DNA from 4 places in the Pseudomonas sp. MDT1-16 genome. Region 2 is predicted to be linked to each of the others. Evidence: predicted binding sites of a transcription regulator. Region 2 holds the regulator's gene; each other region holds the start of a gene.
What was found. The regulator FliA, encoded in region 2, starts transcription of late flagellar genes. The targets are predictions, from matches to a motif close to CTAAAGTTTNNNNNNNNNNNGCCGNTAA.
Positions count from the first base shown of each region.

Region 1: ACYZT3_RS05165 (methyl-accepting chemotaxis protein) is a predicted target of FliA. The motif match lies at 1,787-1,814, and genes of this name have one in related genera.
Region 3: ACYZT3_RS14030 (methyl-accepting chemotaxis protein) is a predicted target of FliA. The motif match lies at 3,832-3,859, and genes of this name have one in related genera.
Region 4: ACYZT3_RS07525 (methyl-accepting chemotaxis protein) is a predicted target of FliA. The motif match lies at 1,503-1,530, and genes of this name have one in related genera.

Region 1 covers NZ_CM142717.1:1,157,765-1,165,246, reverse strand. The annotation lists gene ACYZT3_RS05165 (methyl-accepting chemotaxis protein) at 1-1,697, opposite strand, end outside; gene ACYZT3_RS05160 (IS110 family RNA-guided transposase) at 2,158-3,216, opposite strand; gene ampE (regulatory signaling modulator protein AmpE) at 3,359-4,195, opposite strand; gene ampD (1,6-anhydro-N-acetylmuramyl-L-alanine amidase AmpD) at 4,192-4,752, opposite strand; gene ACYZT3_RS05145 (DUF1631 domain-containing protein) at 4,817-7,027, opposite strand; gene nadC (carboxylating nicotinate-nucleotide diphosphorylase) at 7,311-7,482, shown strand, end outside.
Region 2 covers NZ_CM142717.1:4,421,017-4,428,498, forward strand. The annotation lists gene ACYZT3_RS20285 (flagellar motor protein) at 1-360, opposite strand, end outside; gene ACYZT3_RS20290 (protein-glutamate methylesterase/protein-glutamine glutaminase) at 360-1,490, opposite strand; gene ACYZT3_RS20295 (chemotaxis protein CheA) at 1,540-3,783, opposite strand; gene ACYZT3_RS20300 (protein phosphatase CheZ) at 3,798-4,586, opposite strand; gene ACYZT3_RS20305 (chemotaxis response regulator CheY) at 4,609-4,980, opposite strand; gene fliA (RNA polymerase sigma factor FliA) at 5,148-5,888, opposite strand; gene fleN (flagellar synthesis regulator FleN) at 5,885-6,715, opposite strand; gene flhF (flagellar biosynthesis protein FlhF) at 6,832-7,482, opposite strand, start outside.
Region 3 covers NZ_CM142717.1:3,078,706-3,086,187, forward strand. The annotation lists gene ACYZT3_RS14015 (alpha/beta fold hydrolase) at 1-635, opposite strand, end outside; gene ACYZT3_RS14020 (YqaA family protein) at 721-1,155, opposite strand; gene ACYZT3_RS14025 (DUF411 domain-containing protein) at 1,155-1,601, opposite strand; gene ACYZT3_RS14030 (methyl-accepting chemotaxis protein) at 1,775-3,766, opposite strand; gene ACYZT3_RS14035 (hypothetical protein) at 3,998-4,174, shown strand; gene ACYZT3_RS14040 (GNAT family N-acetyltransferase) at 4,163-5,116, opposite strand; gene ACYZT3_RS14045 (phenylacetate--CoA ligase family protein) at 5,116-6,405, opposite strand; gene ACYZT3_RS14050 (aldehyde dehydrogenase family protein) at 6,470-7,482, opposite strand, start outside.
Region 4 covers NZ_CM142717.1:1,677,953-1,685,434, forward strand. The annotation lists partial or broken gene ACYZT3_RS07515 (inorganic phosphate transporter) at 1-46, opposite strand, end outside; gene ACYZT3_RS07520 (transporter) at 195-1,217, opposite strand; gene ACYZT3_RS07525 (methyl-accepting chemotaxis protein) at 1,641-3,266, shown strand; partial or broken gene ACYZT3_RS07530 (hypothetical protein) at 3,270-3,506, shown strand; gene ACYZT3_RS07535 (hypothetical protein) at 3,693-4,061, shown strand; gene ACYZT3_RS07540 (PepSY domain-containing protein) at 4,157-4,462, opposite strand; gene ACYZT3_RS07545 (glycerophosphodiester phosphodiesterase) at 4,558-5,685, opposite strand; gene ACYZT3_RS07550 (DUF2025 family protein) at 5,919-6,245, shown strand; partial or broken gene ACYZT3_RS07555 (antibiotic biosynthesis monooxygenase family protein) at 6,262-6,453, opposite strand; gene ACYZT3_RS07560 (CTP synthase C-terminal region-related (seleno)protein) at 6,450-7,157, opposite strand; gene ACYZT3_RS07565 (LysR family transcriptional regulator) at 7,173-7,482, shown strand, end outside.

The DNA of each region.
Region 1 (7,482 bases), 3.0 Mb from region 2:
ATCATTTGCTCGATTTCTTCGGTCGATTGCTGGGTACGTTTGGCCAGGGTCCGGACCTCATCCGCCACCACCGCAAAACCACGCCCCTGCTCACCGGCCCGAGCGGCTTCGATGGCCGCGTTGAGCGCCAGCAGGTTGGTTTGCTCGGCGATGCTTTTGATGACTTCCAGCACGCGGCTGATGGACTGGCTATCGCTGGCCAGTTGATTGATCACCAGCACCGACTGATCAATCTCACTGGCAAGCGCAGCAATGCTGCCCTGCTGGGACTCCACCAGACCGCGACCGCTGATGGTCTCGTCATTGACGCTGTGGGCGCTACTGACCGCCGCTGCGGCACTGCGCGCCACCTCAAGGGAGGTGGCCGACATCTGGTTCATAGCCGTGGCGACCTGCTCGATCTGCGTGCGCTGCCCCGCCACGGCCTGGTTGCTCTGGGCGGAGACGTTCTGCACCTGCCCGGCTTGGCGTTCGACCTCGCCGACGGTCTGCCCCACTCGCTCGATCAGGTCATGGATTTTCTTCACGGTGCCGTTGAACACCTCACCCAACTCGCCCAGTTCATCGCGGCTGTTGGCGTTGAAGGTCACCGTCATGTCGCCGGCCGCGACTTTGTCCATCACCGCGCCAAGACGCTTTAGGGTGGTGCGGGTCGAGGCGTAGAAGCCGCCGTAGAGGTAAAAAATCAACACAAACACCACCGACAACGCTACGGCCTGCAAGACCATGTGGGTGCGGTTCTGCTCCAGTCGCTGTTGTAACTGGGTGCCGAGAAACTTCAGAGTGGCTTCATTAAGTTGGTAGGTCTGGTCCATCAGGCCCGTGACCTGATCGTAAAAGCCCTGCCAAGGCGCATCGAGCGTGTCGGCCATGACGACCTGCTCTTCGAACAGTTCACTGGCCTTTTTCAACGACGCCTTGCTGCTATCGGTCTGAGCAGCCAGGGTTTCCCGTGCTGCTTTGCTGGAGCCGAGCGCGTCCTGCAACTTCAGGGCATATTCGGCCTGCAGTTTTTCGATCTGCGCCAGCAACTCATCAAAACGGGTACTCGATGCCGAGTTGAGAAAGCCCTGCCCCAGCGAAAAAGAGCCCATCGCCCGACCTTCGCCCAGAAGCTGTGTAACGGGTGGGGTGACATTGGTAATGAGGTCGCTGAGCTGGCGCATGTCGCTCTGAGTGTCGCGGCTGAGGCCGGCCTGACTGGCGATGATCTGGCTGAAGATTTGCGCGTTGCCGAGCAGCTTGCCGATCATCCCACTTTTACTTTGCAGGGAGTTTTCCGCTTGCTGGGCCTTGAACGCGGCGATCATTTCATCGCGTTTACCCTCGAAAACGATGATCTGCTCGGGGTCAGTGGTCATCGCCGTCAACCCTTGCAAACGGCTGAGCACGCTTTGTCCCAAGGTGCTGATCTGCGACTCGACATTACCGGCCTTGCCGGACTGACCGAGGGTGACGTTGATCTGTACCAAGTTGTTCAGGGTTTCCAGATCGCGCCGTAACGTCAGGCTGCTGCCCAGCAGCTCGAGGCTTTGCAGTTCGACGCGGGTGCCCTGGAATTCTCGATAAGAATCGCGTACCAGATAGAAGTTGGTCACCAGCATCGGCACAAGAAACAGCACGCTGATCAGGCTGAACTTCATGCCAAAGCTCAGGCGGTTCATCAACGCGACAGCGGGATAGAGCAAGCTCTTCACTGGAAGTCTCCCTTTGATTTTCTTCTTTTTATTGGCCGGCGCGGGTCGACAGCAGATAGCCACTATCCGGCGCTAGCTCTGTATAGCTTAAATCGGCGGGAGGTTTTGTAACTTAAGGTTAACGGGGGGTGCACTCGGTCTTGTAGCAGCTGGCGCAGCCTGCGTCCGGCTCGGGCCGCGATCGGACGCAGGCTGCGCCAGCTGCTATGTATGGACTCGCCCCCACTGTCTACCCGCTTTTGAAAAACCGCCGCCCCGTTGCATCTATGTATTAGGCCTATTCGAGGAAACCGTCTTCGGCTTCTGGCCAAAATTGGAAGAGCTCGTGGTATGCCGATTACAGTCAGGCCTCGAAGGCCAGTAGCAGCTAAGGCATCAATCCACGCCGGTCTTACCTGGGGTCAATTTTTTTTCAGCAAAGGGCCGGACAGTTAGTACCTCGGTGGCAGAACTCTGTCGCTCAGTGGCTCATCGTCGCTTGCTGGCCATCACCAGCCTGGCGACGATAAGTCTGGTCATTCTGTAGAAGCACCCAGACGATTCGCAGGTTGCGGTTGGCTAACCTGACCGCAGCCTCCTTACGGCCCAGTCGGCTCATCCAGCGCAACAAGCGGCGGTCATCGGGTTGCTGGGAATCAGGTCGTAGTTGTTGCAGTACCGCATGAGCTCCCTGGATCATCAGGCTGCGTAAATAAACATCGCCTCGCTTGGTCATGTCCCCCAGCCGGACCGTCTGCCCGCTGCTGTGCTGGTCAGGCACCATGCCAAAGTACGCGGCAAACTTGCGGGCATTGGGAAATCGCTCAGGCTTGGTTTCCTTGGCCACCAGTGCCGTGGCAGTGACTGGGCCGATGCCGCGCACAGTCATCAGTCGCTTCGCCGTCATGTCGGCGTTGGCGGCCACTTCCAGGCGCCCCGTCAGCACGCTGATGCGTTCGCCCAAATGGCGCCACTCGGCCAACAGTTCGTCGATCAGTTCACGCAGCAGGCCCGGCACCGGCTGGGTGGCATCTTCCAGTACCCGCGGAATTTTCTGGCTGATCGCAACATCGCCCTGCGCCAAGGCCACGCCGTGCTCGAGCAGCAGGCCGCGCATCTGATTACTCACCGCCGTGCGTCGACGCACATAGCCTTGGCGGGCGCGATGCAACGCCTGCATTGCCAGCGCCGCAACGCTTTTGACCGGCACTGCGTAGATCTTTTCATCGCGACCAGCCCGCAGAATCGCCAGCGCATCGTTGCGATCATTTTTAGGCCCGCTGCGATGGGTGGCCACCAAACCGGCTGGAAGAATCCGCGCCAGATTGCCTTGCTCTTGCAACTGCCGGGCCCAGGCTTGAGCACCCGGACCGGTCTCCATCAGAACCACGACATGAGGCGGCAACTGGCGGAGAAACTCATAAAACGCCTCGCGCGACTTGATCCGTCGCTCGTAGTGCACCTGGCCGAAGACGTCTTCACCGGCGACCTGAAAGACCTGCTTGGCCAGATCGACCGCCACAGTTGTGCAGGCCGACAAATCGGAAGAAGACAGGGATTGATCAATCGAAGTATGCTTTTTCATGGACTCGCCCTCGCTGTCGTTGGCTGTTTAGACTGCCACCGTGGCGCATTGACGCCTCGGCTTGGGCGAGTCCATCCAATTACAAGGTATCGGCGTATTAAGGAAGGACGGTCCACAACGCAAAACCGGCGTACCAGAGCACCGCCGCGCGCAGCAGCAGTTCCCAGATCCGGTCGAGGCTGTTGATGCCGTCAGGCCCGACCACTGGCGCTGGAATTTCACCGGCCACCAGCCCGACCCTCTCGATCAATTGGGCGGCGCTGATGTTCCAGTTCAGCAGCTCATGCAACATCACCCGGCTGACCGCGACAAAGTTGCCGACCAACGCAAAACTCGCCGCCAGCAGACGCACCGGCACCCAGTCGAACGCATGACGCAGTTGGGCGGCGCGTTCAACCACGGCGGGGTTCTGCCCGTGTTCTTCGGCCAGGGCCAGCAGTCGATAGCTCAAGGCCGCGACCGGACCCAGCAGGAAGTACCAGAAAATCACCGCGAAAAAGCTCTGATAAGCCTCCCACAGCAGATGCCCTTCGACCCGTTCCAACAGTTGTTCGCCACTATCGGCGCAGATACCCAGGTCGCGGTCCGCCACATGAGCGGCAGCTTGCAGGTCTTCCCGGCGCCAGGCATCGCGAAATGGCCCGAGACCGGCCAGCAGATCGCCGCGGCCCAAACTGTAAATCACCACCAGCAGGTGCACCGGCAACGCCAGCAGACCGTAAGCTACCGGGTCCAGCACCAGCAGCAGCAAACCCAGCAGTGCCACTGGCAACAACACCAGGATCAGCAAAATCAGCCACGGACGATTGACCAGGCGCGAACGGGTTTCAAGCTTGGCCAGCTCCCGCAGCCAGCCGCCATCGCGCTGAACCCGATGGCGCAGGGCCGAGAATTTCTCGATCCAGACCGCCAACAGCAACACCAGAAAACTCATTGTGGTTCCTCTTTTGCCAGGGCGGCGCGATAGCGTGCCCAGTCGAACGCGGGTCCCGGATCGGTTTTACGCCCGGGTGCGATGTCGCTATGCCCGCAGATGCGTTGTGCGGTGATGGCCGTGAAGGCGCTTTGCAGCTGCCGGGTCAGGGTCGTCAACGCTTGATACTGAGCATCGGTGAACGGCAGATCATCCGTGCCTTCAAGTTCGATGCCCACGGAAAAATCGTTACACGTTTCCCGCCCTTCGAAACTCGAGACGCCAGCATGCCAGGCACGCTCAAGACAAGAGACAAACTGAGTGACTGTGCCGTCACGTTCGATCAGAAAGTGCGCAGACACACGCAGGTCGGCGATCCCTTCAAAGTAGGGATGCTCCGTGACATCCAGGCGATTCTGGAAAAACTCCTGCACCTTGCCGGTGGCGAATTGCGCTGGCGGCAAACTGATGTTGTGGATCACCAGCAGGGAAATTTCGCCGGAGGGGCGCGCATTGAAGTTGGGCGAGGGGCATAAACGCACACCCTGACACCAACCGCTCGCGGGGTCCAACTGCATACAGGTTCCTTCAACGACGACTGTGATGGCGCCCAGTATGCCGCGATAGACCCTCGGGGCGCGATCACTTGCCGCGATTGAGGCGCCGCAGGTTACCGATCACCGACTCCAGCGCCCGGTCGAACAGCAAGGTGTCGTCCAGCGCTCGCACCGCGCCACGATGGAATTCCAGCGCCAGACCGGTGCGGCTGCGCTCCAGCACTTTCATTCCGGTGCGGTTGACGAAAATGTACTTGCCGGTGGCTTCAATGATCGCCGCCAGCTTGCAGCGAAGGGTGTTTTCCTCGTCTTCCTGAAACTCGACCCAGCAGCCCAACCGCAGCTGATCGACCTGAAGCAGACCGGCATCGTCCTCCGGCAAGCGCAATGACGCCGTATCGACCCCCCCTTCGTCGGCGGTTCGCAGGACGACTTCCTGCAGCACTTCGACCACTGCCGGCGTATCGACAGACTGTTCAAGCTTTTGCTCTGGACGTTCGAACAGTTGAACGTGCAAGGCTTCCAGTTCACTGAAAAACTCGCTGGTGGCGAACGGATCGAATGCCGAACTGCTCAGCCCGTCGCGCAACGACTTGAGCAACCCCGGCACCAGCGTCAACAAGCGCAGGCTCGCATCGGGCTCGTCATGACGCTGTACGCTCCAGATCAATTGCTCCATGGTCTGCACATCGGCGTGCCACGCGGCTGACTGATCGCCGTGCTTGAGGCACGTCAGCAGCAACACTTTGCTCCAGGCTTCCTGGACAAACACCACCACCTGTTGCGGCAATACTTTGCCCAACAAGGCCTGATTCAACACCTGCTCGACGCGCTGGCGGGCCAGTTCAGTCCTGGCGCGGCCTTCTTCGGCGTCACGGGTACGTTGCTCCAGCAACTCACTGCGACGGCGCTCGTCGCTGGTGAAGGCGAGAAAATCCGCCAGCAATTCGGAAAAAACCGCCGGATCATCGACAAAATCGTTCAGCAACCGTTGCACCACTTGTTCGATGCGCAGATACAGGCTATCGCGCTCATGGTCATCGAACTCGCCCCACCCCATGGCTGCGGTGGCAATTTCGTTGAGCAGGCGCCGGGCCGGGTGACTGCAGCGGCTGAAGAAGCTCTTGTCGAGCACCGCCACTTTCAGCATAGGGATCTGCAAACGGCCGATCAGCGCCTTGAGCGAATCCGGCAGGTTGCGGTCATCGAGGATGCATTCGAAGAGCATCGCGATCAGGTTGATCACGTCTTCGTCAGCCACCCCGACCACGCGTGATTTGCCACTTTTGACGCTGACCCGGGTCAGCAGTTGTTCGAGCTGGTTTCGCAGATCGAAGTCGTCCTGGGCTGCCGGCGCCGGCACGTATTGCTGCAAGTGCGAGAGCAGGCGCAGCAGGTCGCGGGTGGAAATCGGCTGTGTCTGGGCACTGGCTTCAAGCGTCTGCGCGACACTGCCACGCACGTGAAACAGCAATACCTGCAACGCGGCGAAGACTTCCTGCACGCTGTCGTCGATCGGCGGGCCACCGACGCGGGGGCTGGCCGGCGCGGATTCAACACCGACGCTGGCAGCCGCACGATCCGTGGCCCGACGCGCTGGGGCAGGTTTGAGGTCGGGCAGAACACCGGTGGCCATCAGCAACTGATTGGCTTCGGCGTAGAGCTGATTGGCCTCTTTGAGCACGTAGCGTTCGAACAACTTGAGGATGATCAGCTTGACCTTGATCTCCACCCCCAGGTTGCGTCCGGCCTGCAAAAAGTACTCGCAGAGCATCGCAGGCCCCACCGGATTGTGCTGATCGAGCAGCTCCCTGCCCAGCAGTGCGCTGAGTCGGGCAGTCAGTTGGTCCAGGGCGAAGCCGTCGCGGTTCAGCACTTTGCGGACCATCGCCTCAACTGCCACGCTGCGCGCCCTGTCGTCATTGGACAGCGCCGTCGCGGCGTCGAAGGCCAGCGCCTGGGACAAGGCAGACTGAGTGGTGTCGTACTGTGTGAGGCGAACAAAAGCCTCGACGAATTGCTCGAGAACGCCGCGTTCGATGTTTTTGCGTTTGAGGCGCAAGTCGCGCATGGCTTCGAAGAAGAGGTTCTGATCGACGTCATTGCGGGCCCGGTCGGCCATTTCGAACAGTGTGTCGTCGGCGTTATCGAACAATTCCTGCAACCCATGCCTGAGCTGTTGAGCAGCCTTGTCGCGAACCTGAAGCAGAATCACAGGCAGGCGGGCGAGCGGCGAGTGAGTCGCCTGGTCGGTAGCAACCTTGTGCAAAGGCACTACATTCCCGTCGTTGTGCATTCAGGCCTCCAGAAACGGTGAGTCTTCGAATAGTCGTCAATCCAATCTACGTCAAAGCCATGACGTCAAAAGCAAGGCGGATTATCTTGCAAAAGATGTCCCCTGTACCAGCAGACTCTGCATCCCCTTTGAAATAGACGCTTATGGGAGACGCTGACTTAGTGCCGATTGCTCAGGCGAATCGACCAAATGCAGGTTTCACAGCGATGGGAACGCGTCTGATGCCTTGGGTTGCCCAGCGCCATGGCCCTATAATCGGGCCACTTTGTTTGTGGAGTCCGTTATGCCGAATCTACGTCTCGCCGATTTGACCGCCGAAATCGAAGCCAACGTGCGCCGTGCGTTGCTCGAAGACATCGGCAGCGGCGACATCACCGCACAGCTGATCCCGGCCGAACGCCTGGCCAAAGCCACCATCATTACCCGCGACGCTGCCGTCATCTGCGGCACAGCCT
Region 2 (7,482 bases):
CTCCGCGCCGTCCACCAGCAGTTGCAGGCCTTTGCGCGAGTAGTTGTCAGATTCGGCGTCGGCCACCCCTTCCAGCCCGAGCAGGCCTTCCTTGCGCGCGGTCAGGCTCCAGTTGACGACGCGATCGATTCCGCCGGCCAGGTCCACGCGAGGTGGAAACAGGATCCAGGCCAGAATCTGCATAGCGCGCTTGAAGGCGCTCATCGGCGCCTGCAGCAGCGCCGCACCGAGGGTCCCACCGAGTACGATCAACGCCGCCGGGCCGTTGGCCAGCGCGCCGAGGTGACCGCCTTCAAGGTAGTTGCCGCCAATGATGGCGACAAACGCCATGATGATCCCGATGAGGCTTAACACATCCATCAGATACAAGCCTCGACCAGATGCTTGCCAATATCATCCAGGCCGTACACCGCGTCGGCGAGTTCGGCTTTGACGATGGCCATCGGCATGCCGTAGATCACGCAGCTGGCTTCATCCTGGGCCCAAATCGAGCTGCCGCCCTGTTTGAGCAGACGCGCGCCTTCGCGACCATCGGCACCCATGCCGGTCAACACGACCGCCAGAACTTTGTCGCCGTAGGTCTTGGCCGCCGAACCGAAGGTGATGTCCACACACGGCTTGTAATTCAATCGCTCGTCACCCGGGAGAATTTTCACCGCGCCACGGCCGTCGATCATCATTTGCTTGCCACCCGGCGCCAGCAGCGCCAGGCCCGGACGCAGGATGTCACCATCCTCGGCTTCCTTGACGCTGATGCGGCAGAGCTTGTCCAGACGTTCGGCGAAGGCCTTGGTGAAGGCGGCCGGCATGTGCTGGATCAACACAATCGGTGCCGGGAAGTTGGCCGGCAATTGGGTCAGAACCCGCTGCAGGGCAACCGGGCCGCCAGTGGACGTACCGATGGCGACCAATCTGTAGGCTTTGCGTTTCGGCGCTGGCGACGACGAGGCGGGGGCGTGCGTACGCGCCGGAATCGACGCCGGTGACGGACGCGCAGGCACGCTGCTGCCGTAACTGCTGACGCTCGCAGGCGCAGGCGTCGGGGCTGGCGCGGCGACGGGTGCCGGAGCACTGTAGGTGCTGGCACGACGGTTACTGCGCGAGATGCTGAGAATCTTCTCGCACAGCAGTTGCTTGACCTTCTCCGGGTTGCGGGAGATGTCTTCGAAATTCTTCGGCAGGAAATCCACCGCGCCGGCGTCCAGCGCATCGAGAGTGACCCGAGCGCCTTCATGTGTCAGCGAGGAAAACATCAACACCGGGGTCGGGCAGCGCTGCATGATGTGCCGCACTGCCGTGATGCCATCCATCATCGGCATCTCGTAGTCCATGGTGATCACGTCTGGCTTGAGGGCCAGCGCCTGATCAATCGCCTCTTTTCCGTTGGTCGCCGTGCCGACGACCTGGATATTCGGATCCGCTGAAAGAATTTCCGAGACGCGGCGGCGGAAAAACCCCGAATCGTCCACCACCAGGACTTTAACTGCCATAAACACTCCGTTAGACGGAGCGAGGCTCAGTCGCCCCGCTCCACCAGAATCAAATACGCCGTGCGGCGTAACGCTTGAGCATGCTCGGAACATCGAGAATCAGCGCAATGCGGCCGTCACCGGTGATGGTGGCGCCGGACATGCCCGGGGTTCCCTGGAGCATTTTGCCCAATGGCTTGATGACCACTTCTTCCTGGCCCACCAGTTGATCGACGACGAAGCCGATCCGCTGAGTGCCCACCGAAAGGATCACCACATGGCCCTCGCGCTGCTCTTCGTGAGCGGCGGAGGCGACCAGCCAGCGTTTGAGGTAGAACAATGGCAGTGCCTTGTCCCGCACGATCACCACTTCCTGGCCGTCCACCACGTTGGTGCGCGACAGGTCGAGGTGGAAGATCTCGTTGACGTTCACCAGCGGGAACGCAAACGCCTGGTTGCCGAGCATGACCATCAGCGTCGGCATGATCGCCAGGGTCAACGGGACCTTGATGACGATCTTTGAGCCCTTGCCCTTGGTCGAATATATATTGATGGTGCCGTTGAGCTGGGCGATTTTGGTTTTCACCACGTCCATGCCCACGCCGCGTCCGGAGACATCGGAAATTTCGGTCTTGGTCGAGAAACCCGGCGCGAAGATCAGGTTGAAGCAATCAGACTCGCTGAGGCGATCTGCCGCATCCTTGTCCATCAAGCCTTTCTTCACGGCAATGCCGCGCAGAACATCGGCGTCCATGCCCTTGCCGTCATCAGAAATCGACAGCAGGATGTGGTCGCCTTCCTGTTCAGCGGACAGGATCACCTTGCCGCTGCGAGGCTTGCCCATCGCTTCGCGCTCGGCCGGCTCTTCGATACCGTGGTCAACCGAGTTGCGCACCAAGTGGACCAGCGGGTCGGCCAGGGCCTCGACGAGGTTCTTGTCGAGGTCGGTTTCTTCGCCGACCAGTTCCAGGTTGATCTCTTTCTTGAGCTGGCGAGCCAGGTCGCGAACCAGACGCGGGAAACGCCCGAAGACCTTCTTGATCGGTTGCATCCGGGTCTTCATGACCGCGGTTTGCAGGTCGGCCGTGACCACATCGAGGTTCGACACGGCCTTGGACATGGCTTCGTCGCCGCTGTTGAGGCCCAGACGGACCAAACGGTTACGCACCAGTACCAACTCGCCGACCATGTTCATGATTTCGTCGAGACGCGCGGTATCGACCCGCACGGTGGTCTCGGCTTCGCTGGCCGGTTTTTCCGCCGGTGGCGCGGCCGGCGCACGAGCCGGAGCCGGTGCAGCAGCAACAGGCTTCGGCGCTTCGGCTTTAGGCTCGGGCGCTTTGGCAACGGGTTTCGCTGCTACAGCCTTGGCAATTGGCGCCGCAACCGAAGCGCTGGCGCCCGACGCGGTACCGACTTCAGTGAACTTGCCTTTGCCGTGCAACTCGTCGAGCAGTGATTCGAACTCGTGATCGGAGATCAGATCGCCGCCAGCCGCTTTAGCGGTTGGCGCAGCCGGGGCCGGGACCGCAGCAATGGCCGATTCCAGCGCATCAACGGCAAAGTTGCCCTTGCCGTGCAGCTGATCGAGCAGTGCTTCGAACTCGTCGTCGGTGATATCGGAGCTGTCGCCTGCCGCTTTCGGGGCAGCCGGTGCGGCTGGCGCCGGGGCCACCGCATCGACGGCGAACTGGCCTTTACCGTGCAGTTGATCGAGCAACGACTCGAACTCGGCATCGGTGATTTCGTCGCTGCCCGCCGCATTGCTGCTCGGCGCTGGCACAGCTGCCGGGGCTTCTGCCTGAGCCTTGACGGCGTTCAGCGAGTCCAGCAGTTGTTCGAATTCGTTATCGGTGATGTCGCCCGACTCGCTGTCGGCAGCCGGTATTTCGACCACGTCGGCAACCGGTGCGGCTTCTTCAATTTTCGGCTCGGCCAGATGGGCCAGAGCTGCCAACAATTCTGGCGTGGCAGCCGTGATCGGGCTGCGCTCGCGGACTTCGGTAAACATGCCGTTCACCGCATCCAGCGCTTCGAGAACCACGTCCATCAGTTCCGAGTCGACGCGACGTTCACCCTTGCGCAGGATGTCGAACACGTTCTCGGCGATGTGACAGCACTCCACCAGCTCGTTGAGCTGGAGGAAGCCGGCGCCTCCTTTTACAGTGTGAAAACCGCGAAAAATTGCATTGAGCAAGTCCGCATCATCGGGTCGGCTTTCAAGCTCGACCAGCTGTTCGGACAGTTGCTCTAGAATCTCGCCGGCCTCAACCAGGAAATCCTGAAGGATCTCTTCATCGGCGCCGAAGCTCATGTGTAGGGGTGCTCCTAGAATCCAAGGCTGGAAAGCAAATCGTCTACATCGTCCTGACCGGACACAACGTCTTCTCTTTTATCGGCATGAATCTGCGGACCTTCACCCTGAGAGAGATGTTTTTGCGGATCTTTTTCAGCCAGCATCGCTTCACGGTCATGTTCGATGCCCGCAAAGCGGTCCACCTGACTGGCCATAAGTACGAGCTTGAGCAGGTTGCTTTCAACTTCGGTGACCAATTGGGTCACACGCTTGATCACCTGACCGGTGAGGTCCTGGTAATCCTGAGCGAGCAGAATGTCGTTGAGGTTGCTCGACACCACGCGATTGTCTTCGCTGCTGCGGGTCAGGAAACCGTCGACTCGCCGGGCCAGTTCGCGGAACTCTTCAGCCCCGACTTCCCGACGCATGAACCGTCCCCAGTCGGTGCTCAAGGCCTGGGCTTCATCGCTCAGGCCGTTGACCAGCGGCGTGGCGTTCTCCACCAGGTCCATGGTGCGGTTGGCCGCGGCCTCGGTCAGCTTGACCACATAGCCCAGACGCTCGGTGGCGTCCGTGATCTGCGACACTTCCTCGGCTTGCGGCATGTTCGGGTCAATCTGGAAATTGACGATCGCGCTATGCAGCTCGCGAGTGAGCTTGCCCACTTCCTGGTACAGGCCGCGGTCACGGGTCTGGTTGAGCTCATGGATCAGTTGCACGGCGTCGCCGAACCTGCCTTTTTCAAGGCTTTCGACCAGTTCGACAGCGTGTTTTTTCAGGGTCGACTCGAAATCGCCCTGTGAAGATTCGTTATGCTCCATAGCTCCCCCGTGGCGCAGTTTCTTAACCGATGCGTTCGAAAATCTTTTCGATTTTTTCTTTCAACGCCTGGGCCGTAAAGGGTTTGACCACATAGCCGTTAACACCGGCCTGGGCTGCCTCGATGATCTGCTCGCGCTTGGCCTCAGCGGTCACCATCAGCACCGGCAGGTGCTTGAGCTTTTCATCGGCGCGCACGTGGCGCAGCAGATCGATACCGGTCATGCCGGGCATGTTCCAGTCCGTTACCAGAAAGTCGATGCTCCCGCTGTTGAGGACCGGAATGGCAGTGGTGCCATCATCGGCCTCGACCGTGTTGGTGAACCCAAGGTCACGCAACAGGTTTTTTATGATCCGCCGCATCGTTGAGAAGTCATCAACGATGAGGATTTTCATGTTCTTGTTCAATTCGACCTCCAAGCAGTCTTAAACGCGCCCAGCACCTGGACACGCCATTTCAATCAATCCGGCAAAGCACTCAATGACTGTCTGGAGCACAACAGATCGGGACTCGTGCGGTTCAACACCCCACCAGCCACGTTCGCAGTGTCCCCACACTGCCTTCAGCGCGCTCGCCACTCCCCCAAACGCCCCCGCAAACGGGCCGCGCACTGGCTGTGTAACTGGCTGACCCGAGACTCGCTGACCCCCAGGACCTCACCGATTTCCTTGAGATTCAACTCTTCGTCGTAGTACAGCGCCAACACCAGTCGCTCACGCTCCGGCAAATTGGCAATCGCGTCCGCCAGTGCCATCTGGAAGCGTTCATCTTCCAGATCGCGCGACGGTTCGAGATGAGCACTGGCGCCATCCTCGTGCAACCCTTCGTGTTCGCCGTCCTGCAACAGATCGTCGAAACTGAATAACCGGCTGCCCAGGGTGTCGTTCAAAATCCCGTAATAATCGTCGAGACTCAATTGGAGTTCGGCCGCAACCTCGTGATCTTTAGCGTCACGACCGGTTTTAGCTTCAATCGAGCGAATGGCGTCGCTGACCATCCGGGTATTGCGGTGGACCGAACGTGGCGCCCAGTCCCCCTTGCGCACTTCATCGAGCATCGCGCCGCGGATTCGAATGCCCGCGTACGTCTCGAAGCTCGCGCCTTTGCTGGCGTCGTATTTGGTCGACACTTCAAGCAGGCCGATCATCCCGGCCTGGATCAGGTCTTCGACCTGGACACTGGCCGGCAGACGCGCCAGCAAGTGGTAGGCAATGCGTTTAACCAGTGGCGCGTAACGCTCGATCAGCTCGTACTGCGCGTCACGTGCCGACTTCTTGTAGAGGTTGTAGCCGCTGGCTGTCATAGCACCGGTCCTGCCGTTTGTTGCACGAGGCGCTCGACGAAAAACTCCAGGTGCCCACGCGGGTTGGCAGGCAACGGCCAGGTATCGACCTTCTGTGCAATGGCCTTGAACGCCAGGGAGCACTTGGAACGCGGGAAGGCTTCATAGACGGCGCGCTGCTTCTGCACGGCCTTGCGCACGCTTTCGTCGTAAGGCACCGCGCCGACGTATTGTAAGGCGACGTCGAGGAAGCGATCCGTGACCTTGGTCAACTTGGCGAACAGGTTGCGACCTTCCTGCGGGCTCTGGGCCATGTTGGCCAGGACGCGGAAACGGTTCATGCCGTAATCGCGGTTTAGCAGTTTGATCAGTGCGTAGGCATCAGTGATCGAGGTCGGCTCGTCACAGACCACCAGCAAGACTTCTTGCGCTGCGCGAACGAAACTGACTACCGACTCACCAATGCCCGCAGCGGTGTCGATCACCAATACGTCGAGGTTGTCGCCGATATCGCTGAACGCCTGGATCAGGCCGGCGTGTTGGGCCGGGCTCAGATGAACCATGCTCTGTGTACCGGACGCGGCCGGGACGATGCGGATGCCGCCAGGGCCTTGCAACAATACGTCGCGCAGCTCGCAGCGGCCTTCGATCACGTCGGCCAACGTACGTTTGGGTGTCAGTCCCAGCAGGACGTCGACGTTCGCCAGCCCCAGATCGGCGTCCAGCAGCATGACGCGCCGGCCGAGTTCAGCTAGAGCCAGGGACAAGTTCACTGACACGTTAGTTTTCCCGACGCCACCTTTGCCGCCGGTCACCGCGATCACCTGTACGGGATGCATGCTGCCCATGAATTTTCTTTACCTTGTCTTACTTAGACGGAGGCCACATTACTGGCTGCGCGTTCACAAAATGAACAATGCATGGCAGACCATCGATGTAGGTACAAAAACAGTTCATTAATACCTCAGCCGACCTGCTTGGTCGGGCTGTGGTAAATATCAGCGAACATGTCAGCCATGGCTTCTTCGCTGGGTTCTTCTTGCATTTGCACGCTGACGGCGCGACTGACCAACTGATGACGACGCGGCAGATGCAAATCATCCGGAATCCGCGGGCCATCGGTCAGGTAGGCCACCGGCAATTCATGACTGATGGCCAGGCTCAACACCTCGCCCAGACTTGCCGTTTCATCCAGTTTAGTCAGGATGCAGCCAGCGAGCCCACAACGCTTGTAACTGTGATAAGCGGCCGTTAGAACCTGTTTCTGGCTGGTGGTTGCCAACACCAGATAATTTTTCGATTTGATCCCACGACCGGCCAGGCTTTCGAGCTGCATGCGCAGTGCCGGATCGCTGGCCTGGAGGCCCGCGGTATCGATCAGCACCACGCGTTTGCGCAGCAAGGGCTCCAGCGCCTGCACCAGCGACTGACCCGGATCGACGTGAGTCACCGACACATTGAGGATCCGGCCGAGGGTCTTGAGCTGCTCCTGAGCGCCAATACGGTAGCTGTCCATGCTCACCAACGCGATATTCTGCGCGCCGTACTTGAGCACGTAGCGGGCAGCGAGCTTGGCCAGCGTGGTGGTCTTGCCCATGCCGGCAGGGCCGACCAT
Region 3 (7,482 bases), 1.3 Mb from region 2:
CCGTCGTAATAAGTGCTGCGCTGGTAGTCGTGGATGCGTTGCGCGGTCACCTTCAGCTCGCGTTCATACCATTGATCCACTGTGAGATACGGCACGCCGAGGGCTTTCCAGTCCTCAAGACCGATAGGGTTGACCAGGGCCAGTTGTTCGACCTGTTCGGGGTATTGCAACGCATAGCGGGTGGCAAGCATGCCGCCAGTGGAATGCCCGAGCAGACTGGCCTTCTGGATGCCGAGAGCTTTGAGCAGTTGTTGGGTGTTGGCGGCCAGTTGCTGGAAGCTGTACTGATAGTTGTCCGGTTTGCTGGAGGTGCAGAAACCGATCTGGTCCGGGGCGATGACCCGGTAACCGGCTTCGCTCAGGGCCTTGATCGAGGTTTCCCAGGTTGCACCGCAGAAATTCTTGCCGTGCATCAGTACGATACTGCGCCCGTTGGCCTTGCCAGACGCGGCAACATCCATGTAACCCATTTGCAGTGATTTGCCCTGGGACTCAAAGGCGAAATGCTTGACCGTGTAGGGATACTCGAAACCCTGCAGTTCCTGACCATATTCCGGGCCTTCGGCGTGAGCAATGACGGGCAGTGCAGCGGTCAGTAGCAGGCCGGGCAGCCATCGGGAAAGGGTGAGGGACATGGGTGAACTCCGTTGGAAATCGGCCGATGCTGGATCGGCACGATTAGGGCGACATTAAACACAGGCAATCACGGTGCATGATTGTTCACCCCATCCAGCCCAATGTCGCGAAGGCCAACACGCCATAACGGGCGCCTTTGGCGAGGGTCACGATCAGAAGGAAGCGCCCGAGCGGTTCGCGCATCACGCCGGCCACCAGGGTTAGTGGATCACCGATGACGGGCACCCAACTCAGCAGCAACGACCAATGACCATAGCGCTGATAATGGACTCGGGCTTTTTCCAGATGACGCGGGCTGACCGGAAACCAGCGCCGATCGCGAAACCGCTCGATACTGCGGCCCAGCCACCAGTTCACCAGCGACCCCAGAACATTGCCCAACGTCGCCACGGCGAGCAGCGACCAGAGCCCATACTTGCCGCTGAGCAACAGGCCCACCAACACCGCTTCGGACTGCAAGGGCAGCAGGGTTGCCGCACCGAATGCCGCGAAAAACAGCCCGAAGTACGCACCGAACATCAATGGGCGGGGTAGTCCGCCACCACCACATCAGTGCCGTCCTTTTTCAGGCCGATCACCTGATATGCGTCGCTCATGCCGTCCATTTCCATGCCGGGCGAACCCATGGGCATGCCGGGGGCGGCAACGCCCAATAGATCGTCGCGCTTGCTCAAGGCCAACACCTGATCGGCCGGAACATGGCCTTCAACGAATTTCCCGTTGATCAAGCCGGTGTGGCACGACGCCAGGCGCGGAGGCACGCCGTGCTGTTGCTTGAATTCGCTCATGTTGGTTTCGACGTAATCGTCGACTTTGAAGCCGTTGGCCTCCAGATGGCTGATCCATTTTTTGCAGCAACCGCAATTGGCATCACGGTGAACCTCGATCGGGATCAGGTCAGCGGCCTGGGCCAGGGAGGAAATCAACAGGGCGCTCAGGGCGACCAGTCGCAGATGGGTTCGCATGGGGAATCTCGTCTCGAATTGCGGCCAAAAAAAGCATTCTGACCCGTTTAGCCAACATCGAGGCAGGAGATTGTTTCGAAGTAATACCGAATAATTAGCTGCGCTCCAAATCTTTGTAGCAGCTGCCGAAGGCTGCGTCCGGCAGCTGCTACAGGTCGTGCGTCAGCTGAAAATCAGCGGACCTTGAACCGCCCCATAATCGCGCTCACGCGGCTGTTGGCTTCCAGCAGTTGTTGGGTGTTGAGCTCGCTGGCCTGACCGCTTTTCACCAGTTCATCGACCATGTGGCGGATCTGCACCATGCTGCGGTTGATCTCTTCGGTCACCGCACTTTGCTGCTCGGCGGCGGTGGCGATCTGGGTGCTGAGGCTGTTGATATGGCTGACGGAACCGGCCATTTCATCCAGACCGGTGTTGACCCGTGCCGTGGCATCGGCGGCCGATTGGCAGCTGGCCTGGGTGTTTTCCATGGCGCTTACCGACGAACTCACGCCCTGAGTCAGGCGGGTCAGCATTTCGTTGATTTCCGAGGTGCTGGCCTGAGTGCGGGCGGCAAGGGCACGCACTTCATCCGCCACCACCGCAAAACCGCGGCCTTGTTCGCCGGCACGGGCCGCTTCGATGGCAGCGTTGAGTGCCAACAAGTTGGTTTGCCCGGCAATGGCGCCGATCACTCCGAGAATCTCAGTGATGCGTTGCGCGTCCTGCTGCATGCTTTCGACCTTATGAGTGGCGCTGGCCACTTCGTCGATCAGCGCAATCACACTGCTGGACGCTTCGCCCACCACGACCCGCGAACGGTCGGCGTTTTCGTTGGCGCGCTGGGTGAAGGCAGCGGTTTCGGCGGCGTTCTGCGCGACGCTCTCGGCGGTGGAACTCATCTCGGTGATGGCGGTGACGGTCTGATCGGTTTCCGAAGCGTGACGCACCAGAATCTGGTTGGTGTGGGCGGACGTGCGTTGCAGGTTATCCAGGCTGGATGCCATGGCGCCAGTGGCCTGGGTGACTTCGCCGATCATGTTCTGCAAGTAGGCGATGAAGGCGTTGACCGAGTGGCCGATGGCGCCCAGTTCGTCTTCGGCGCGAATGGTGATGCGTTTGGTCAGGTCGGCGTCACCGGCAGACAGTGCGTCGATGTTGGCCTTCAGGGCTTTCATTCGCTGGATCAGTTGGCGAATCGCGTAGATCTGCAACAACACCAGCAGGATCACCATCGGGATTTGCAGCAGGCTCAGCGTGCTGAGCACGTCGTCGCGCTGGGCGGTGATCAGCTTGGTCGGCAAGGCCGTGGCAAGGAACCAGGGTGTGCCTTCAATCGGACGCATGAAGAAAGTATTGGGTTCGCCGTTGTCGTCGAATTCGACACGCTGCGACTGGTCACGGTTTTGCAGGCCGGCCTTCACCTGAGTGGCGAATGGCGAGTTGCCGGCCAGTTCACTGATGTTCTTCAGTACGATCGGCCCGCTGATGCGCGAGCTGTTGCTGATGATCTTGCCGTCGGCCTCGACGATCAGCATTTCGGCGCCGAGGTCTTTTTCCTTGCGCGCGATCAGGTCATTGAAGAAGCCCAGGGTCACGTCGATGGTCGAGACACCATAGGCCGCGCCATTCTTCTGGATTGCCATGGCGCAGTTGGTGCGCGGCTCGGCGCTGGCGTCATCTTTATAAGCAGCTGCCCAGGCGCATTGGCCGCGTGGGGTCTGCATGCCACCCTTGTACCAGGTCTGGTCGTAATAGTTGGGCGCGGCGTCGCTGTTCCAGAACATGTTAACGGCCAATTTTCCCGAGGCATCGCGGTGCCAGAAGGTGCTGAACTTGTTGCGTCCGGCTTCACGCTGACCGGGCAGTGGCCAGATGCCGCCGCCGAAGACTTTCAATTCACCGTACTGGTCGACTAACCCCGGCAGAACGCTGTCGATGGCCGCACTGTCGAGCAGGGGAATGGTCTGGGTGATGCTGCGCTGTTGCGCCTGAACCTTGTTTAATTCGCCCTGGATTTGCTCGGCGACTTCGGCGATGCGGTTGAGGGCCACTTGTTCTTCAGTGTGGCGCAGCTTGGGTGCGACCAACTGGCTGATGCCGACCACTGTCAGCACGGACAACAGCAGAATGAACAGGACCAGAAATAGCGTGTAACGAGCCTGAATGGTACGGAATGCGGGCATGGGACCGGTCCTTGTGCAGCGTTCTTGTTGTGATTATTGGTATGGAAAATTGGCGCTTTCAAGGGCTATCGGCTTGGGAAAGCCGAGCTTTAGGTACGATAGTGCAAGAACGGCGTGAGGTGACGGGTGGCGCGCGTGAAAGGTGTCGTAGTGGATACTAACTAACGCAGCCAGCGTGTACTTAGTACTTGTTCAGTTACCTATGCCCATTTCTAATTAATGTCTAGACCAATGAAACAGGGCACTTTCCAGATGCTGGCATTGGTGGGAAGCAATCCCATCGTGCTGAACATGAAGATAATGGATGAGCAGAAACTGCACAGGAACATCAAAGGCTTCGATCCGGAAAATGTCACCCCCAAGCAAGAACCGGGTAATGACTTTCATCGAAAAGACTCAAGCGGCTGAGCAAGCGCTGTCCTGTGCAGCGTTGCTGCTGAGGGTGTTGCCGTTTTGCTGTAAGTCGTCATGCAACCGTTGCATGTACGGGCAATGCAGTTCGAGGTGCCGAGGCTCGGCCCCTCGGTGAAACAGCGCGAACCACCCTTGACTGTATTGCGTGGGCATCAGCCCGGTGAAGGTGAAGCCGAGGGCCGACAAATTGCTTAAATCCTCGGCAAAGTGCCAGGACAGTTCGAGTTTGGCCGAGATCAACCAGCGCCTGGGCAGGTGCCGGATTTGATCCAGCAGATGTTTGTTCAAGCGATGAATGAGTATTTCGAACCGTTCATGGTGTTGTTCGATTTGCACAGGCAGAGGGAGGCAAGGCGCCATGCCCTGGTGAGTGCCGAATACTGAACAAAGGTACTCCATGAACGCTCGGCAACTCTCGGGCCATGGGGTATCGGGGAGCGGGCGTTCATGTCCTTCATTCATGTGACAACCCAGCACCATGGTTTCCCGCAACGGTTCAGTGAGTGGCGACGCGATGTAGTCGGGAAGCAAGCCAGTGCTATGGAAGCCGATTTTTTCTGCCATGCGTTGAGTGTACGGATGGTGAGTCACTTGCTTGATCGAGAGGCTTTTGAGTTTCAAGAATTCTGAAAGCTCGATGAGTTGCGAGCCAAGAAGCGTCGCGACGTTTTGCCCCTGAGCGGCGGGATGCACTGCCATGAGCGCCAGTTCAGCGGTTAATGAAAGCGCATCGAGGCACAACGCGGCGTGTCCCAGGACGTGCTTGTCGTCCACCGCAACGACGGATTGCCAGCGGCCCTCGGCATTGTGCTGACTGATCATGGCCGGCAAGTAAATATCTGGCCTGGCGTAATGATCGCCGTAGATCTCGCGAAATAACTGGCTCACGGCCTGTGCGTCGGAAGGCTGGTAGCGCCGAAAAATCAATTGGCTCATCACGCGGGCTCCGGCGAGGGGGCGTCATACACTCGTAAGTCCAGGACCCGCGGTTGTTTGCCGGAGCGGGGATGCAGGCTCAGGTCTGTGACTGCGCAGGGCAGGACTCGCAATTCGAGCAGCCCATCGCGACTCAGGTCGTCGATGTCGGGGTATTGGGTGACCAGCGCTTCCTGTAATGCCCGGAGCATTGGCTCGACACTCTGTTGCTGGGGCCCGGGTACCCATTTCACACTCAGAATGTCCTTGTAACCGGTATTTTCGATGAGCAACTGCCATTGGTTACTGTTGGCAATCCGCTCGACGATCTCGCTTATTTCGGCGGGAAACAGCGACATCACACCAACTCGTACCCGCTGGCTGTACGCACTTCGCCCCTTTAGCGCAAATTTACGCCTCGGGGTCGCGCCGGGTTCACGCCAGCAGGCAAGGTCACCCACCGGGTAACGTAGCAAGGGCATGAGCCGACGAGCCAGATTGGTCACCACTAACAGCCCGGTGCGATCGCATTCTTCGATGACCTCACCGGTGAGTTCATCGACGATTTCCAACAGGGTATGGTGTTCGAACACCCGATGTTCGCCCAATGCACAGTCGCGGTCGGAAGCCCCGATGAGACCGGCGTCCACGCTGGCATAGCCAATCGAAGCGATGCGGGCGTTGGGGAACACTTCGGCGAAGATTGCCAGTTGCGCAGCAAACAGGCTTTCTCCTGCATAAAGTAGCGTTTCGACCCCGCATAGCACTTGCCGATGCTGTGCCAGGTAAGCAGCGAATCGCAGTAACTGTGCCGGGATCCCGGCCAGAACATTGATTCGATGTCGGGCAATGGCCTCTGCCAGTCCATCCAGTTCGACTTGCCCGGTGAACGGAAATTCACAGATGGATTTCCCGACGTGTGCCAAAGAGTGATGCGTAAACAGAAAGCTGGCGTAAAGATCCCCGGAAAAAAACAGATTCGCCACCCGGTCGCCATGGTTCAGTTGAGTCGTGAGGCTTTGACCAAACGTACTGACCATGGCGTGCCATTCGTCGCGGGAGTAAACCGAGAGTTTGCCCTGGCCGGTCGATCCTCCAGTTTTAAACACCAGAGCATCATCGACGGTGCCTGTCAGGACCGGCCAGTGATGCAGGTCATCGCTGTCAGCCCAATAGTCGGTCAAGTTGATCAGTGGTAAATCTTTTAAATCAGTACTGTTTAACGGCAAGTGTTTCAGGTGTGTGCGATAGAAGTTGGAATGTTGCCGTACATAAGGCACAAGTTGCTCAAGCGAATAGGGTGATTTCACTGGATTCTCGTTTGCTATCAGGCGTCTGGTTAAATAACAAGGTCACGGAATAAACAGTCTGTTTTTATTTTCTTTGATCGATGACCAGGGGTGTCTTGCCACTGTGTTTGTTTCGGCTGAACTCATGTTCGGCACACACTTCAATGTCCACTATTAACAACGCGGCGCTCACGGCGTTCGCCACGGCTATGTGTGTCATTAGTTGGTCGTGAACTCGGTCGGCGTCAGCATCCACTCGGATCCGCATGCGTTCGACGCCGTTGGCGGCGTGGTCCAGAAGAACTTGAATGGGCAAACCCAGACTTTGTTGCAGAGCGGAAGGCGAAATGAATTCCGTGCCAATTCGCACCAGCTTGCCGTGCCGCTGCAGTAGCTCGAACCGCGGTGAGTCCAGTCCACAGGGACAGGCGTCGGGTATCCAGCGACCGGTATCTCCTACTTCATATCGACGTACGGTTTGATCTTGCCGAGCGAGGGAAGTAAAGAGCAGGCGACCCCTCTCGTTGTTCTGCACCGGTACGTCCTGTTCGAGCTGCACGATTTCCAGGTGCTGGATGTCGCTCATCAAGTGAAACACGCCATCCGCTGTTGCCGCGCAAGCATGCCCCAGGGGACCTGCGTCAACGGAGCCGTAGAGTGCAGAGCGAATTGTCGAGACCCCACAGCTTTCCATCAGGCGCCGACTGGCCTCTCCCGGATGCTCTCCGCCGAGGAACACTTTGCCAATGCCCGCGTACGCGCGAAGTCGGGCCTGCTCGGTGAAAAACAGTCGGTGCAAGGTACTCGGCATGCCGATCAACACGGTGATGCCCTGGTCTACGATCAATTGGGCGATTTCGCTGAAGTCATCCTCCTGGGGCGCCCCCATGGGGAAATGCGTAACGGCCATCTGTTCAAGGATTGTGGAAAAACTGAAGAACCCGCCGTACAGGTTGCCGCTGTAGAACAGGTTCATGACCCGGTCTTGTGACGGATCTAGCCCCGCAGCGAACATGCCATCAGCCGCGGCACGCATCTCTCGTTGATAAACGCGATAGCTTAAACCGGCCAGGGCCGGGATCCCGCTGCTGCCTCCAG
Region 4 (7,482 bases), 2.7 Mb from region 2:
CGCTACTGGTGGGCGCCTGAGCGGCGGTGAGGGAAGGAGTAGCCATGACGGACAATCCTGAGAAGGGAAGAGTGTCGGTCATGATCGTTGCTCATGTTACAGAGAGGCTGCGCTGGGTCTGTGTTTGGGTTTTTGCTAATGCCGTCCATCAGAACCCACCCCCGTTCCCTATGGGAACGGGGGTGGAGGTTTGTTCAATAATCCTGGCGCTTACGAAACGCCCAACGCCCGGCGATCACGGTAAACGTCGCGACCAATGCCACCAGAATCCAGAACCCCTCCGGATCGTCGGAAAGCGGCACCCCACCGACGTTCATGCCAAAGAAACCGGCGATGATGTTGATCGGCAGTGCCAGCACCGTGACCACGGTCAGGGTGAACAGTGTGCGGTTACTCTGTTCGTTGAGGTTGGCGGCGATTTCTTCCTGCAACAGTTTGATTCGCTCGCCCAAAGCCGTGAGGTCGTTGATGATCAGCGCGAACTCCTCGGTGGACTTGCGCAGTTCCTTGACGTCTTCCTTTTGCAACCACTGCGGTGGGCGATTGAGCAGGCGCAGCAATGAGCCTGGTTCCAGCGCCAGCAAGCGTTGCAGGCGCACCAGCACTCGACGATTGGCACCCAGTTCGGCGCGATTGGTCGACAGTCGCGAGGACAGCAACTCATCTTCGACCTGATCGACGCTGAGGCTGGTCTTGCGCACGATCTGGGTCAGCACTTCGCCCTGATCGCGCAGCAGATGCACCAGCAATTCCAGCGGCGAACGAAAGCACTCACCGGCCTTCACCGAGGAGCGCAGCTTGTCTACCGAGTGCAGCGGTTGCAGGCGTGCGCTGATGATCAGCCGACTGCGGGCGCAGACCCACAGCGTCGAGACATCCGAGGAAACCATGCTGCTGAGGTTGAACACCACATCATTGACCACCGCCAGCAACGCCGAATCCACATGCTCGATGCGCGTCGAACGTGAGCCCTCATGCAGCGCTTCGAAAAATTCGTCCGGCAATTCCAGATGGCTCTTCATCCAGCGCTCGCAGGCGGCGTGGGCGAGGTTCAGGTGTAACCAGAGAAACTCGTCGCTGTCGCCGGGCTGTTGCAGGCATTGCAATGCCTTGGCCGAATCGATCTCCCGGCCGCGCTCACCGGGGCGAAAACTGAAACCGTACAGCAGACCGAACAGGTCCGGGTCGCGATGGCTTTGGTCGATGCTGTGGTTCATGAGGGCTCGCTGAAGGAGGCGCTGTCGGTCGCTTTGTGTAGCAGCTGGCGAAGCCTGCGTTCGGCTGCGCAGCAGTCGTCAAGCCTGAGCACGCAGTCTTCCTATGGCAATGCATTGCCTGATTTCACGACTGCTCCGCAGCCGAACGCAGGCTTCGCCAGCTGCTACAGATCGCGTTACGGCGGGTTTCACAGGTTCACTTGAACCGCATCATTGCAAGGATTTTTGACCGTTTTGTGACAGTCTCGTGGCGCTGAAAATTCACTCTACCGGTGGTCGGAAGCGCTAAAGAAAGGCGCTGGCACGCCGATGATGTTGATGTTGAATTTCGCGGTGCGGTCTTGGGCCAGCGTCGCTGACAGGGATGTCCGGACACCTTGCACGCCTGACGGGCGTGCCTTATCCCTGTCATGAGAGCACTCGATGTTTTTGCAAAAATCCCTGAGAGCACAAATCCTTGCCTTGTTGAGCGGCAGCCTGTTGGCCATGTTGCTGATCGCCCTGGCCTGCTTTCACTTTCTGTCCAGCGGTGTTCAGAACTACGCGAATCTGATCGAAGGCCCGCTGCACACCTCGCAATTGATCGATGAAGCCAACCTGCAATTCAAGGTTCAGGTTCAGGAGTGGAAAAACGTTCTGCTACGCGGTAAGCAGCCTGCGGACCTGGACAAATACTGGAAACAATTCGAGGACCGTCAACGCGATGTGCAGGGCATCCTCGGCGAGCTGGCCGGGCAGAAGGGTATTGAGCCGCAACTCAAGACTCGCATCGAACGCCTGCGGGACGAACATCGCCTGTTGGGTACGGCTTATCAAAAAGGTCGTGACGCCTATGTGGCGGCAGGTGCCGACCCAACGGCTGGCGACACGGCGGTCAAAGGTATGGACCGCGCGACCAGCGATCAGATGAGCGAGTTGGTCAGCGAATTGCGCAAGCAGGGTGCCGAGCAATCGAAGCTGATCAGCGCCGATGCCGATCGCACCGTGTTGCTGGGGATCATTGTGATGCTCGCCTCGGGTCTGCTGATCGGCCTGTTGAGCCTGTGGCTGGTCAACCGCAACCTGGTGGAACCGATTCGCAAACTGATCGAGTACGTGGCGCAACTCAGCCAGGGCAAGTTTGCCGAACGCGTGGCCAGCAGCCGACAGGATGAGTTGGGCAAGTTGGCGGTAGCGGCCAACACCCTGCGCGATTTCCTCGCCGAAACCTTCAGCCGTTTGCAGCGCAGTGCCTCGGATCTGGACAACGCCAGCGGTGAACTGAATTCCATCGCCACCCTGATGGCCAGCGGCACCAACGAGCAGTTCAACAGAACCGATCAGGTGGCCACGGCGATGAACGAAATGTCCGCCACCGCGCAAGAAGTCGCGCGTCACGCCGCCGATGCCGCGCGTGCAGCCGACGATGCCGACCAGTCCGCTCAGCAGGGCGAAAAAGTCATGCAGGGCACCATTCACACCATCACCCAAATGCGTGGCGAAATCGCCAACACCGCCATGGTCATCCGTCGTCTGGAAACCGACAGCGGGCGCATCGGCAAGGTACTGGAAGTGATTCGCGGCATCGCCGAGCAGACCAATCTGCTGGCGCTCAACGCAGCCATCGAAGCGGCCCGTGCCGGTGAAGCAGGGCGCGGTTTCGCTGTGGTGGCCGATGAAGTCCGCAGCCTGGCCCAGCGCACGGCGGCGTCGATCATCGAAATCAACCAGATCATTCAAACCGTGCAAACCGGAGCGGTGGATGCGGCCCAGGCGATTGAAAGCGGTCAGTCGCGCAGTGAAGAAAGTGTCGAGCAAGTGACCCAGGCCGGCGCCATGCTGGAGCGCATCACCCATGCGGTGGAAGCCATCCGCGACATGAACCGCCAGATCGCCACCGCCGCCGAAGAGCAGACCTCGGTGGCCGAAGACATCTCGCGCAACCTCACCGAAATCACCAGCATCGCCAGCACCAACCTGGACAACGTGCAGCGCACCGAAGCGGCCAGCCACAACTTGCACGGGTTGTCGGGGCAGTTGAATGAAGTGACGGCGCGTTTAAGCGCGTAACGCAGCAGCACGGAATCCGATACGGTGAAAGAGCGGCGCAAGCAGATCGCCGAATTGCAAAAGCAACTGCAGGAACAACAGCAGCAACTGCAAGCGGCCCAGGCCAAGCAGGAAAGCAGCGATGCAAAAGCGGCAGACGTCGCGGCGCCGCAGTCGCAGATCGCGACGGCGGCGTTGTTGCAGGCGTTGCAGGATTCTGGTTCAAGTACGTCCTGCGCGCGGGTCAGCACGTCCGCCTAAGCAATGATATTGACGGCGCTTGAACGCTCAGGTGACCGTTGATCGAATACGCTTGGTTGAAGCGCCTGATTTAGCCGCCACCTGTTATTTCTGACAGTAGACAGGTTTTTTCTCGCAGCGCTAGATAACCACTGGCACGCATTTTCGAACCGAACATGCGCCAGTACTTCCACAAGGAGCGTTGCGATGGCCGAGTCTTTGAGCCCTATGACAGTTGTCGGTGGTCAGGTAGTCGTTTTATACGTTGACCTGGCAAACCCACTGAGCCCGAAAGTAATCATTCCAGAACGAGAACACTTTAAAGTTGGCGAGGAAATCACTGTGTTGATGGGTGACATTGTGGTGGGCACTCACATCTATCGAGAAGGTGATCACTTTCCAGTACATTTTTCTTTGGACAAAGAAAAACTGGCACAGGTGACTGGAACGGGGGCGTTTTACTACGTGATTAAACATCTGGATGAAACGATCTCCACCTCAAGTGCTTCCCATGCCAAGGTCGAGATGTTTAACAGCCAATCGTCCGTGAGTCACGCTAACGAGATCAAGGCGTAGAGGCTGTGGTCGCTGCGTCAAAGTACTTGATTGTCTGAATCGGACATGCAAAAAAACCGCACGATCCGAAAATCGTGCGGCTTTTTATGTGTGCATCAGGTGTCTTGTTTGTCGCTCAGGACTTTGCCGGTGGTGGCATCGAAGTCCACGTCAAATTCTTTGCCGTCAGCGGTTTTCAGTTCCACTTCGTACTCATAGTTATTGAAGTGGTTGTCCAAGTCCGTGTCGGTGATGGTCGCACCCGGGTGCAACTGCAGCGCGGCCTGGTTCATTTCTTCCAAAGGCTTGATTTTGCCGCTCTTGACCAGCTCAGGGATCTGGTCGACGCGAACATCGGCCTGGGCCAGACCAGCGGTGAGGGTCAGGGCAGCGGCAGTGAAGAGGGCAGTCAGGGTTTTCATGAAGTTCTTTCCTTGGGGTGATCTGTTTAAGTGGGATCAGGTTAGCTTGCGCAACTTAATTCACCCTTAATTCCTTTGGGCGCTTCTCGCAGTGTTCAATAACCGTTGTTTTGCAGCAATTGCGCAACACTGGCAGCCGCCGGGCGTTTGTAGAACTTGAGCAGTTCGCTGGCGCGGTTGGTGAAGATGCCGTCGACGCCGGCGTCCATGACTTTCTGGTAATCCACGGCATCGTCGATGGTGTAGACGTGCACCAGCAAGCCCTGATCGTGGGTGTACTGGTTCATCCAGGGTTGCACCAGGTCCGAGTAGCTCTGATCGCCACCCTTGGTCAGCGCGGCAGAAGGGCCGGTGCCGATCGCGCCCTGGGCTTTGGCGTACTCGACCCATTGCTGGAATTCGGCTTTGTCTTTCGGTTGTTGTTTGGCGTAATAAGTGGCTTTGTCTTTGTCACCGGATTCAGCAAACGTCACCTTGGATTTCGGTTCGATGCTGCCTTCGCCGACCCACAGCAGGAGGATTTTCGGCACTTTCGGCATTTCCTTCTCGAGCAGTTCGAGGCTGCTCTTCTCGAAAGTTTGCAGCACAACTTTGCCTTTGCCCTGGCCAACCGCCAGATTGCTCTTCGCCAGTTTCGAACCGGCCGGGCTCAGCCAGCCGCGATCTTGCAATTTATCCTTGAGGTCGCGCTCAATGCCGGGAAATTGCTTCGGCTCTTTGGTTTCGATGTACAGGCCCGGCTTGTGCAGCGGGTTGCCTTGGGCGATGTCGATGATTTCATCGAGGGTCAGGATTTTCAGACCGGCGTAGGAAGGACGCGCGCGATCCGGGTAGGCGGAGTTGAACCAGCTGCCAGCATCCAGGGTTTTCAGCTCGGCGATAGTGAACTCGTTGGCCGGGCGGTCCTTGCGCTCAGGGAATTTGCTGGCGACGTCGGTGGTGCGTTGCAGGTTGTCGTCGTGCAGGGCGAAAAGCACGCCATCCTTGCTGCGTTGCACGTCCATCTCCAGGTAGTCGACACCCAGATCGCGGGCCAGTTTGTAGGCTGCTGCGGTGGATTCCGGTGCATCGAAAGACGCACCACGGTGGGCGATCACTGCCGGGTGCGGGATGCCCGTGCGGGTTGCCAGTGCAGTGGAGCTTGGCTCGCTGGCGGCCTGTGCCTGGCCGAGGCCCAGCATCAGACTCAGCAACAGGGCGCTCTTGGTGAAGGTAACAGGCATGGTCGAGGTCCTTTCGCAGATTTACAAAGACGTATCTTTTAACAACTGAGCGCCGCTTGCGCTATCGCCAGACCGACATAAACGTGTTTAAAGCTGATTTTTTCCGCACTTTTGTGCGGTTCTTTGCAGTACTCTTGGCCCCGGCAATTTCCCCGGCAGAGGGAAATCCATTCGCTTGCCCTGCGTGTAAACCATCGATCACCGGTCCATTACGACCTTTTGTGAGGTTTATCATGCGCATCACTTCCGAGCTCATCTGCCAGGCCGCCGACCAACTCAAAGGCTTCGTCGGCCTCAATCGCAAGACTGGCCAGTACATCGTTCGTTTCAGCGAAGACTCGTTCGGTATGGACGTGGCGGATGACGGCATTATTCCCACCAGTGAATTCGTCTGGACCTCGGGTTCCGGGCAGGCCATGACGCTCAAACGTGAGTTGATTCAGTTGTTGCTGGATCAGAACATCGATGACCGGATCAACATCACCGAACCGTTGCGGGTGTACATGAATCGGCGGGAAGTGCCGGAGATTTCCGCGGTTCGCAGTCTGGTGCAGAGCTGAGTTTTGCGGTGACTGTGCTGGCCCAGTAGGACACCGTAATCCCGAGTCCATCTTCACCCCGAGCCGATTCCACACCCAGGAAACCGGGTTGCTCACGGGCCAGTTCGACCATGCGCCTGGCGGCCTGCTCGTAACCGTGATCACCGTCGGTGCGCAGGGCGGTAAAAATCACTGCGTAGTAAGGCGCTGGCGGCGTCTTGGCGATCATGATTTCTGCCTTGTGCAGGCTGCGATCAACGCACGGACCAGCGGCGGCAGCTTGCCTTTGAGCGCTGCGCGTTCAGGTTGGAACAGCGTCGCGACGAAGAACGGGTGCCCGCGTAATTCCACTGCCCGCAAGTCGCCCGAAGAATCGTGTCCGACGGCGCACAGCTGTTGGGTCAACAACTCACGTTCGAACTCAGGGTTAACGCCGTAGCGGCAGCGATACCCTTCGACAACCTCAGCGCTTTCGTACGCCTCGGCGATCAACGAGCCTTCAACCAGATGAATGCTCTCGACCGCTTCCACCAGCGAACAGGTCAGTGGCGTGAGCAGCGCTCGCGCCGCATCGGGCGATGTCTCGCCATGTTCGGCATCGTCCCAGCCTAGAACATGTCGGGCGTATTCGAGTATGGCGTGTTGAAACCCGCCACAGGTACCCAGGAAGGGTCGCTGCTGTTCGCGGGCAAAACGAATCGCCCGTAATGCACCGTCCATATCGCGGTAAGGGCTGGCGGGCACGCACCAGAAACCGTCGAAGTCAGCCAACGACGCATCGGCGCTGATGCTATCGGTGGCCAGCCACTGGAACTGCACGTCTCGGCCTGCGTGTTCAGCAGCCATGCCGAGGGCGACGGGAATGGCTTGGTGAGCGGTGACGTGCGGGTCGTGATCGCCGATCAGGGCGATGCGGATTGGGCGGGTTTCCATGTGTGCGCTCCACGCTTGTTGATTCCTGGCACCCACTATAGATTGGCGTTCACGCACTCAATATTGGCGTTATCCCAATTGATCAATGCACCGATGCACTATCGACTGGATTATCCCGACCTGTCCCTGATCCTCGCGCTGGTGCGCGGCGGCTCTCTGGCGCGGGCGTCGACGCTGTTGAAAGTCGACGTCTCGACGGTGTTTCGCGCCGTGCGCCGACTGGAAGCCGCGCTGGGCCAGCAGTTGTTCGAAAAGAGCCGCGCCGGTTACTTGCCCACCACCTTGGCGCAGACCCTGGCCGAGCAGGCTGAGCGGGCCGAACAGG